DNA from 2 places in the Agathobacter sp. LCP21S3_B2 genome. Region 2 is predicted to be linked to the other one. Evidence: riboswitches for the same ligand, from Rfam matches in the RefSeq annotation. Region 2 holds a riboswitch; the other holds the start of a gene.
The links. Region 2 has a riboswitch for ZMP and ZTP ahead of ACTQ1L_RS13255 (IMP cyclohydrolase). Riboswitches for the same ligand answer to the same signal wherever they lie in the genome.

Region 1: linked by a shared signal. The riboswitch ahead of pflB (formate C-acetyltransferase) and the one ahead of ACTQ1L_RS13255 (IMP cyclohydrolase) in region 2 are both predicted to bind ZMP and ZTP.

What each region holds. Positions count from the first base shown of each region.
Region 1 covers NZ_JBQKGQ010000002.1:170,999-176,490, forward strand. The annotation lists gene pflA (pyruvate formate-lyase-activating protein) at 1-154, opposite strand, end outside; gene pflB (formate C-acetyltransferase) at 771-3,023, opposite strand; ZMP/ZTP riboswitch at 3,205-3,284, opposite strand; gene rsmH (16S rRNA (cytosine(1402)-N(4))-methyltransferase RsmH) at 3,344-4,393, opposite strand; gene ACTQ1L_RS02335 (ATP-binding protein) at 4,443-5,492, opposite strand, start outside.
Region 2 covers NZ_JBQKGQ010000021.1:29,752-35,243, reverse strand. The annotation lists gene ACTQ1L_RS13265 (ACT domain-containing protein) at 1-264, shown strand, start outside; gene ACTQ1L_RS13260 (PFL family protein) at 308-1,672, shown strand; ZMP/ZTP riboswitch at 1,778-1,854, shown strand; gene ACTQ1L_RS13255 (IMP cyclohydrolase) at 1,974-2,687, shown strand; gene ACTQ1L_RS13250 (phosphoribosylaminoimidazolecarboxamide formyltransferase) at 2,747-3,925, shown strand; gene ACTQ1L_RS13245 (PD-(D/E)XK nuclease family protein) at 4,045-5,492, shown strand, end outside.

The DNA.
Region 1 (5,492 bases), on a different contig from region 2:
CGTCATTTTCGCCGCATTTGGCCCATGTATCCGGGTTGTGGCAGTATTTACAGCGCATATTGCAGCCCTTCAAAAATACTATATATCTCACTCCCGGGCCGTCTGCTGAGCCAAAGCTTTCTACCGAGTGTACTCTTCCTAGTGTTTCTCCCATGTTTTACCTCCTTCAGGTTGTTGTTGCTGCTACTTTTATTTTATGGTACGGAATTTTCGGCCCCCCGCCGACCGGGACTTTTCAATGCTCAGGTTCTTCGGGCTAAGAGGCTGTATGAATTATGATTTAGGTTTTCTATGCTTGACGCGACCGGCTTTTACGCGCCTTCCATGGCGCATAACGCCTTGCCCCTGCGTCCATGCATGGGCATCGCTGGCTGTGTTCATAATTCTAACAGCCTCTAAGCCCTGCGAAATTCGCATTGCAAAGTCCCGGTCGGCGGGGTGCCGAAAATTCCTTACGCTGTGGTGTTATTTAGTACATATACAGTTTATTTGGAAATCAGAATATGCAGGCACTTGGCCTGCACATTCTGGAATATCTATAATTGTATATTAACTCTGTAAATTTATACCACATACATAATATATGGCATATCCTAATATGATCTACGAATTGCTCCGTTGTCCTGCAACTTACGCAATTCTACAACCATTCGCAATCCGCTTCTTTTCTTACGAAAATCGCTTCTTGCTCATGTTTGTTCGGGTCACAAGAGCATACTACTCTTTCTGCAAGCAGAATCGTAGTACACTCTGTGACACCTTAGATCATATTACATTCTCTCGTGGCATGTACGTGAGATTACATCGAGCTGCTGCTCTCTTGTGAGGTCGATAAACTTAACTGCGTATCCTGATACTCGGATTGTGAAGTTTGCGTACTCCTCCTTCTCAGGATGCTCCATTGCATCGATGAGTTTCTCTTTACCGAATACATTTACATTGAGGTGATGTGCACCCTGATCGAAGTATCCGTCCATTACGTTTACAAGGTTGTCTATTCTCTCTCTCTCGTTGTTTCCGAGTGCTCCCGGGTTGATGGTCTGTGTATTTGAGATTCCATCAAGTGCCCACTCATATGGAAGCTTTGTGAGTGAGTTTAAGGATGCGAGAAGTCCATTCTGCTCTGCGCCGTATGACGGGTTTGCTCCAGGTGAGAGTGGTTCTCCGGCTTTACGTCCGTCAGGCATTGCTCCTGTAGCTTTTCCGTATACTACGTTTGATGTAATTGTAAGGATTGATGTTGTAGGCTCTGAATCACGGTATGTGTGATGCTTCTTTAACTTTTCCATGAATGTCTTAAGAAGCCATACACCGATTTCGTCCGCGCGGTCATCATCGTTTCCGTATTTAGGGAACTCTCCCTCAATTTCGAAATCCTTTGCCAGTCCGCTCTCGTCACGTACTACTTTAACCTTTGCATATTTGATTGCTGAAAGAGAATCGATTACGTGTGAGAATCCTGCGATTCCTGTTGCGAATGTTCTCTTTAAGTCTGTATCCATGAGTGCAAGCTCTGCTGCCTCATAGTAGTATTTGTCATGCATGTACTGGATAAGGTTTAATGTATTTACATAGATATCTACTAACCAGTCCATCATCTTGTCGTATTTCGCCATTACCTCGTCATAGTCAAGGTACTCTGCTGTGATAGGTGCGTAGTTTGGTCCTACCTGCTCACCTGATTTCTCATCAACACCACCATTGATAGCGTAGAGGAGACATTTTGCAAGGTTTGCACGTGCTCCGAAGAACTGCATCTCTTTACCTGTCTGTGTTGCAGATACACAGCAGCAGATTGCATAATCATCGCCCCATACCGGCTTCATTGCGTCATCGTTCTCATACTGGATTGAGCTTGTCTCAATTGAGATGCGGGCTGCATAATCCTTGAAGGTCTGAGGAAGCTTTGATGAGTAGAATACTGTGAGGTTTGGCTCCGGTGCAGGTCCCATGTTCTCTAATGTATGGAGGAAACGGAAGTCTGTCTTTGTAACCATTGAACGTCCGTCCACACCTGTTCCTGCCACGTCAAGTGTTGCCCATACAGGATCACCTGAGAATAACTGATTGTATGAAGGGATACGTGCAAATTTAACCATACGAAGCTTCATTGTAAAATGGTCGATGAGCTCCTGTGCTTCCTGCTCTGTGAGGATGCCCTTGTCCATATCTCTCTTGATGTAGATATCAAGGAATGTAGATACACGTCCTACTGACATTGCTGCACCATTCTGTGTCTTGATTGCTGCAAGGTATCCGAAGTATAACCACTGAACTGCCTCTTTTGCGTTTGTCGCAGGTCTTGAGATATCGTATCCGTAAATCTCTGCAAGCTTCTTCATCTCCTCAAGACATTTAATCTGCTCTGCGATTTCCTCTCTTAAACGGATAACATCATCTGTCATCTGTCCACAGCCACAGTTTGCCTTATCCTTCTTTTTCTCCTCGATGAGGTAATCAATTCCGTATAATGCTACTCGACGGTAATCACCCACGATACGTCCACGGCCGTATGTGTCAGGAAGACCTGTAAGGATCTTTGCGTGACGAACCTTCATCATCTCAGGTGTGTATGCATCGAATACTGCTGTGTTGTGTGTCTTATGATATTTTGTGAAAATCTCCTTAAGCTTGTCGCTTACATCGTAACCATATGTCTCAGCAGCCTGTACCGCCATCTTGATTCCACCGTAAGGCATGAATGCTCTCTTTAACGGCTTATCTGTCTGAAGACCTACAATCTGCTCGAGGTCCTTTAATGACTCATCTATATATCCAGGGCCGTAAGCTGTGATTCCTGTTACAACCTCTGTCTCCATGTCAAGAACTCCGCCCTTGGCACGCTCTTCTTTCTGTAATTTCTGGAGTGCGTCCCACAGCTTGTTTGTAGCATCTGTCGGATCAGCTAAAAAGCTCTCGTCTCCGTCGTATGGAGTGTAGTTGTCCTGAATAAACTGACGGACGTTGATTTCCTCTTTCCAAAGACGTCCTTCAAATCCATCCCACTCTTTCATTTCTATCATTGTAATATCCTCCTTAAAATGTGTGAATGTTACTTCGTTTGATTAGTTTTGTTTAACTGTGGTTAGTATATACTCACTACAGCATTTTTGTCAATATCCATGTTGTTTCTTTTGAGATACATTTCCTGGTTATTTATACAACTATGGCTGATTTTATAATCAAAAAGAGCCAACTGTCCGGGTTTATCGCCCAGACGGTCGGCTCTTATTTGTTATATTTCATGTGGTTATTCCACTTATCCGTCAGTCATATAACACGTTCATAGTAGACTATTTTTCTCAATAAAGCAATAGTGTTTTAGAACTATTTTTATTCTTTTCTATTCCGCACGAACCGCCCAGCGCATCTTCGTGGACCTGGCACGTCCGTTCTGAGCACATTCCTGTGCTGATGGGCGAATCACATCCTTGGAATAGTCGCTGTATATTCCTGCTTTATATCCTGCCTTGAGTGCCTTTTTGACCAGCTTGTCCTCTCCTGAATGAAAGGTAAGGATGGCAGCTCTTCCGCCGGGCTTTAATGCTCCCGGAAGCTTTTCCATAAACTCATATAGTACCTCAAACTCATGGTTTACGTCTATGCGAAGCGCCTGGAATGTGCGCTGACAGGTCTTTTTGATGATGTCCTTCTTATCCTTTTCAGGCAGAAAATCAAGTGTCTGTTCTATAATGTGACGAAGCTTTGTGGTCGTATCTATGCGGTTGCCCTTCCTGATTTCGTCTGTGATTGCCTTTGCAAGCTCCTCGCAATACGGCTCATCTGAGTTCTCATAGAGCATACCCGAAAGTTCCTCACGGGATATATTATCAAGACGCTCTGCCGCACTGATACCGGCATTTGGATTAAGACGCAGATCCAATGGTCCATCCACCTTAAACGAAAATCCACGCTCAGGATTATCTATCTGCATTGATGAAACTCCCAGATCGGCAAGTATGAAATCAAAGCCTCCTACTTCCTTTGCAATCTCATCTATTGTGCAGAAGTTCTGAAGCTTTATGGTGAGAATATCCTCTCCAAAGCCGGCTTCAGCGAGACGCTTTTTTGTCTTTTCAGACTCGATTGGGTCAACATCTGTAGCAAACATATGTCCCTGTCCTTCAAGCTTTTCAAGCATTGCCCTTGTGTGGCCACCGTATCCGAGTGTGGCATCAAAGCCTGTCTGTCCCGGCTTTATGTCCAGAAAATCTATGATTTCTTTTACCATTATAGATATGTGCATGCCCGCAGGGGTATTTCCCTTGCTGATGACATGCTCAATTGTATCCTTGTATTTCTCCGGATTTAACTCCTTGTATTTTTCCTCAAATTTTTTGGGATATTTTCCGCTATAATGCACGCGGCGCTTGTGCTGTTTTTCTTCGCTCATTTTATGCTCCGTTTCATTCTGGGTTAGAACTGTTACGCTTAATTAAAAATTATACAACAACCTCAAGTATTTTTTTACCATCGTATTCCAGTTCATTCACACCGATCTGTTTATTTTTATTGAAGTTAAAGCTCAGAAGATATCCTCTATCTTCTTTGTAGTAATCTAAATAGTCAAATAGCTGCTTTTGTCCTCTCAGATTATACTCATTTCCATGCCATATTTTCAGTTCAATAATAAATCTTTTTCCTTTATAGTCAACTATAACATCAGTGCGGCGATTATCTCTGGTTCTTGCCTCTACATAATAATTCCCGGTTCCGTTTATTATAGGTTTCAGATATAAAAGGAACAATTTTCTGCCATTTTCCTCGATAAATTTATGATCATTCTCCGTGTATATTTCTTCAAAATATTCATAGAATTTTTTCATGACCAAATCCATCTGCAGCATATCAGATGCTATATACTGATTTCTGTTTGAAGCAGCATCTATATATAGCTTGTCATTCACCGCCATCTCAGACAAAAATGTATCATAAAGCTGTGTCTCAAATATTCTGTTCGCAACTGCAACGATACCATTTCTGTCCTTCAAAAATCCAAATGTAACCCCAAGATCTATTATCGGATTTTCTCTCTTGAAAGGAAAATCTATTCCATCGAAAAGTATCTTTTGAAGCATATCTTTTAATGCCGGATAATCAAGCAGCTTCTTAGTCATATCATCAAACAAAGTATTAGGTTCTTTCAGAAGAAGCTTTATTGCCTGTAAAAGACCGGTTTTCGTCCATGCCTTTTTTTCATCTGCGTCTTTTTCATATGATGCAATTCTTTCATCTGTCAACTGGCATATTCGCGACACCAGATACGGATAACCTGATGTATAATCATATATTATTGATGCAATCTGTCCTATATCCATGCCCGTATTATGATCTCTCTCATAATCCTCAAGCATAGATTTTATATCGTTTATGTTAAAACTCATATCCATAGAAAAATCAACAGCTATATTCCATGGACTGTTATATTTTGTTTCTTCCTGCGGATGTATCTTTAATTTTAAAGATTTTACATCATAAACACCTGCCAGTAT
Region 2 (5,492 bases):
GTAATCATCACAGTTGTCGGAAAAGACACAGTAGGAATCATCGCAAAGGTATGTACATATCTGTCAGAGGGCAGTGTAAACGTGCTTGATATCTCACAGACTATCGTTTCAGGTTATTTCAACATGATGATGATTGTTGATATGGCAAATGCTACAGCTTCATTTGCAGAGATTTCTGACCAGCTTGATGCACTTGGAGAAGAAATTGGTGTAACAATAAAGTGTCAGAAGGAAGAAATCTTTGAGATGATGCATCGAATCTAGTTTAGCATAAAAATGTCATACACAGTTAAAGGAGAACAGCAAAATGATTAATATTGGTGAAGTAATTGAGACCAATGACATGGTGGAGAAGGAAAATCTTGACGTGCGTACAATCACACTCGGTATCAGCCTGCTCGACTGTATAGACTCAGACCTTGCAAAGGTAAATGAGAATATCTACAACAAGATTACAACACTTGCAAAGGATCTTGTGGCAACAGGAAAAGAGATAGAGAACAACTACTGTATCCCTATCGTAAACAAACGTATTTCAGTTACGCCTATCGCCCTTGTCGGTGGTGCGGCCTGCAAGAGCTCAGAGGATTTTGTTACCATAGCAAAGACACTCGACAAGGCGGCAAAAGAGGTAGGTGTCAACTTCATCGGTGGATACTCAGCACTTGTGTCAAAGGGCATGACAAAGGCGGATGAGCTTTTAATAAAATCAATCCCTCAGGCAATGCTTGAGACAGACCTGGTATGCAGCTCTGTAAATGTTGGCTCTACAAAGACCGGAATCAACATGGATGCAGTAAAGCTGATTGGCGAGATGATAAAGGAGACAGCAGAGGTGACAAAGCACCTTCCTGTATCAGGCTGTGCCAAGTTTGTTGTATTCTGCAACGCTCCTGATGACAATCCGTTTATGGCAGGAGCCTTCCATGGTGTGACAGAGGCAGATGCCATCATCAATGTAGGTGTCAGCGGACCGGGAGTAGTAAAGACTGCCCTTGAAAAAGTAAGAGGCGAGAACTTTGAGGTGCTCTGTGAGACAATCAAGAAGACAGCCTTCAAGGTTACTCGAGTAGGACAGCTCGTGGCAAAGGAGGCTTCAAAGAAGCTTGGAGTACCATTTGGAATCATAGACCTTTCACTTGCACCTACACCGGCTATCGGAGACTCTGTAGCAGATATTCTCTGCGAGATAGGCTTAGAGAGAGCCGGAGCTCCGGGAACAACAGCAGCACTTGCACTCTTAAACGATCAGGTGAAAAAGGGCGGTATCATGGCATCCTCATATGTCGGCGGCCTCTCAGGTGCCTTTATTCCTGTATCGGAGGATCAGGGAATGATAGATGCCGTAAATGATGGTGCACTCACTCTCGAAAAGCTTGAGGCTATGACCTGTGTGTGCTCAGTGGGACTTGACATGATTGCAATCCCGGGCGATACAAAGGCCACCACAATTTCAGGAATTATCGCAGATGAGATGGCTATCGGTATGATAAACCAGAAGACAACAGCCTGCAGACTGCTTCCAGCAATCGGAAAGGATGTAGGTGATGTGGTAGAAATCGGAGGACTCCTTGGAAGTGCACCGGTTATGCCGGTAAACAGATTCTCTTGTGATGCATTTGTAAACCGCGGTGGAAGAATCCCGGCACCTATTCACAGCTTTAAAAATTAGTAAATAATGGCATTGTTTACAAGCATGTACTTATAAGAATAACTTATAAGTACATGCTTATTTTAAAGTGGTACTTGACAATGACAAAAATACATGCTTAAATAAAGACAGTTATATGACTGACGGAAGTGGATAACCGCATGGAGTATAACAGTTGATTGCCGACCGTCTGGGCGCACATTTATATAAGTTTCATGCAGAGCTTTATATTATTATGTGTGTTCAGACGGTCTTTTTTATTCCGGCAGGCCCGAGTAATTTGGGGATGCAGACCACATTATCAGAAAACATGGAGGATGACATGGAAAGAGTATCATTAGCAAAGGAATTATCAAGCACAACATACCCTGGCAGAGGTATCGTAATCGGCCGCACAAAGGATGGTAAGAAGGCTGTAACAGCATACTTTATCATGGGCAGAAGCGAAAACAGCCGCAACAGAGTATTTGTAGAGGATGGCGAGGGCATCAGAACACAGGCATTTGACCCTTCAAAGCTTGAGGATCCAAGTCTTATCATTTACGCACCTGTAAGAGTGCTCGGCAACAAGACAATTGTCACAAACGGTGACCAGACAGATACTATCTATGAGCTGATGGACAAGCAGCAGACATTTGAGCAGGCATTAAGGACAAGAGAGTTTGAGCCTGACGCTCCTAACTATACACCAAGAATTTCAGGAATCATGCATATTGACAATGGCGAGTTCAACTACGCTATGTCAATCTTAAAGAGCAACAACGGCAATCCTGATGCATGCAACAGATATACATTTGCATACTCAGCACCGGTTGCGGGAGAGGGACATTTCATCCATACATATATGGGCGATGGAAATCCACTGCCAAGCTTTGAGGGTGAGCCTACATGGGTAGACATCGATGGAGATATCGACGAGTTTACCAATATGGTATGGGAGAACCTTAACGAGGACAATAAGGTATCACTTTTTGTAAGATATATTGATATCGCAACAGGCGAGTATGAGAGCAGAATCGTAAACAAAAACAAATAAAACACTATATAAACGGTCAAATATACAAGATAAGCAGATAAAAACAGGAGAACAGAAAAATGCAGGAATACGAATTAAAATACGGATGTAACCCAAATCAGAAACCGGCCAGAATATTTATGAAGGAGGGAGAGCTTCCTATAAAAGTGCTTAACGGCAGAGCCGGATATATCAACTTCCTTGATGCCTTTAACGGATGGCAGCTTGTAAGAGAGCTTAAGAAGGCAACAGGTCTTCCAGCCGCAACATCCTTCAAGCATGTTTCACCTGCAGGCGCAGCAGTTGGACAGCCACTTTCAGATGTGGAGAAAAAGATTTACTGGGTTGATGATATGGATATTGAGTTTACACCGCTTGCAAATGCATATATCAGAGCAAGAGGCGCTGACAGAATGTCATCATTTGGTGATTTTATTTCACTTTCAGATGTATGTGACAAGAGCACTGCACTTGTAATCAAGAGAGAGGTATCAGACGGTGTTATCGCACCGGGCTACACAGACGAGGCTCTTGAGATTTTAAAGGCTAAGAAGAATGGCAATTACTGTGTTATCGAGATTGACCCGACATATGAGCCGGCACCTATCGAGAGAAAGGATGTATTTGGCATCACATTCGAGCAGGGCAGAAATGAGCTTCATATTGATGATGATTTCTTCTCAAATATCGTGACAGAGAACAAGGAACTCACAGAGCAGGCTAAGATCGATCTGGCAATCTCAATGATTACTTTAAAGTACACACAGTCCAACTCTGTATGCTATGTAAAGGGCGGCCAGGCAATCGGTATCGGAGCAGGCCAGCAGTCTCGTATCCACTGTACCAGACTTGCAGGTTCAAAGGCAGACAATTGGTGGCTTCGTCAGTCCCCACAGGTGCTTGGACTTCAGTTCGTGGATGGTATCAGACGTGCAGACCGCGACAATACTATTGACCTTTATATCGGTGAGGATTATATGGATGTGCTTGCAGAGGGCGAGTGGCAGAAGTTCTTCAAGGTAAAGCCGGATGTATTTACAGCAGAGGAGAAGAGAGCTTGGCTTGACAAGAATACAGATGTAGCACTTGGCTCTGATGCATTCTTCCCATTTGGTGACAACATTGAGCGTGCGCACAAGAGTGGCGTGAAGTATGTAGCCCAGCCGGGTGGTTCTGTGAGAGATGACCATGTTATTGATACATGTAATAAGTACGGTATGGTAATGAGCTTTACAGGAATCAGACTTTTCCATCACTAATCACAAGGTATAGCGGTTATTAAGCTGAATTGAAGCACAATAAGTGATTCAATAATAGGAGACTTCATGATATAATTACAGTATACATTTTATACAGTAGTTAATCATGGAGTCTTTTTATGTCATTACAGTTTATCACAGGTAATTCAGGAAACGGAAAAACAAAATATCTATTTAACAGGGTATTGAAAGAGGCAAAGGCAAATCCGAGGGATAATTATCTCATCATAGTGCCTGAGCAGTTTACAATGCAGACGCAGAGACAGCTTGTGGATTTGTCGGAGAACAAAGCCATAATGAATATAGACGTATTAAGCTTTAAGCGTCTGGCATACAGAGTGTTTGATGAGCTTGGAATCACGAGGCTTACGGTGCTGGAGGAGACCGGTAAAAACCTGGTGCTCAGGAAGCTCGCGGGCCAGGAGGCGGATAAGCTTGGTGTGATAGGCAGAAACTTAAACCGTATCGGCTATATAAGTGAGGTGAAGTCGCTCCTTTCTGAGCTTGTGCAGTACAATATATCGCCACAGGATCTGGAAAAATATATTGCCTCCGGCAGGCTTTCAGATACGCTTTCCGGTAAGCTTAAGGATGTACTTGTTCTGTATGAGGCATTTGAGAAGTTCATGCAGGACAAATATATCACGGCAGAGGAAATACTTAATGTGCTCTGTGATGTGGCAGAGGAGTCTACTATTCTTAGGAATTCAGTCATTGCATTTGATGAATTTACAGGATTTACACCTATACAGAATCAGCTCATGAAAAAGCTCTTTCTCATTTCAAAGAAAATATATGTCACACTCACAATTGACTGTCGTGAGGACATTTTTAAGAGCAGGGGCATGCATGAGCTGTTTGACATGCCCAAAAGGACAGTAAAATCACTCACTGAAATGGCAGCGTTTTATGGAATAGAGGTCGAGGAGCCAATTATACTTGATAAAAACTACAGATTGGCAGAAAATGAAGAGCTAGGCTTTATGGAGCAGCAGCTTTTCAGAAAAAGCAGGCATGCCTTTGAAAAAGCACCAAAGCACATTCATATAGATTGTCTGCGTGATCCAAAGCAGGAGCTGACAAAGATAGCCAGAACTATAAATGAGCTTGTCAGAAACGAAAACCTGCGTTATCGTGATATTGCGATAGTCACGGGAGATGTGAATACATATGCCGGTTATGTGCGGGAGATATTTGACAAATACAATATTCCATACTTTATCGATGCTACACAGGAGATACTTTTTCATCCGTTTATTGAGTTTATCAGATCCATTCCGGATATTGCGGCACAGAATTTTTCCGCTGATTCGGTGTTTAGATTTTTGCGGTGCGGGTTTTGTGAGCTTTCGGACAGTGAAATAGACATACTTGAAAACTACGTGCTCGCCTGTGGTGTGAGAGGCAAAAGCGCATGGGACAAAAAGTGGGTCAGGCTGCCAAAGAATAAGGCGTGCTATGACCTTGAGCTTTTAAACAAAAGCAGGGAGTATATAATTGAGCTTCTAAAGCCGGTATATCAGGTGTTTTCCGATAAAAACTCAAAGGTTAAGGACTATGTGCTGGG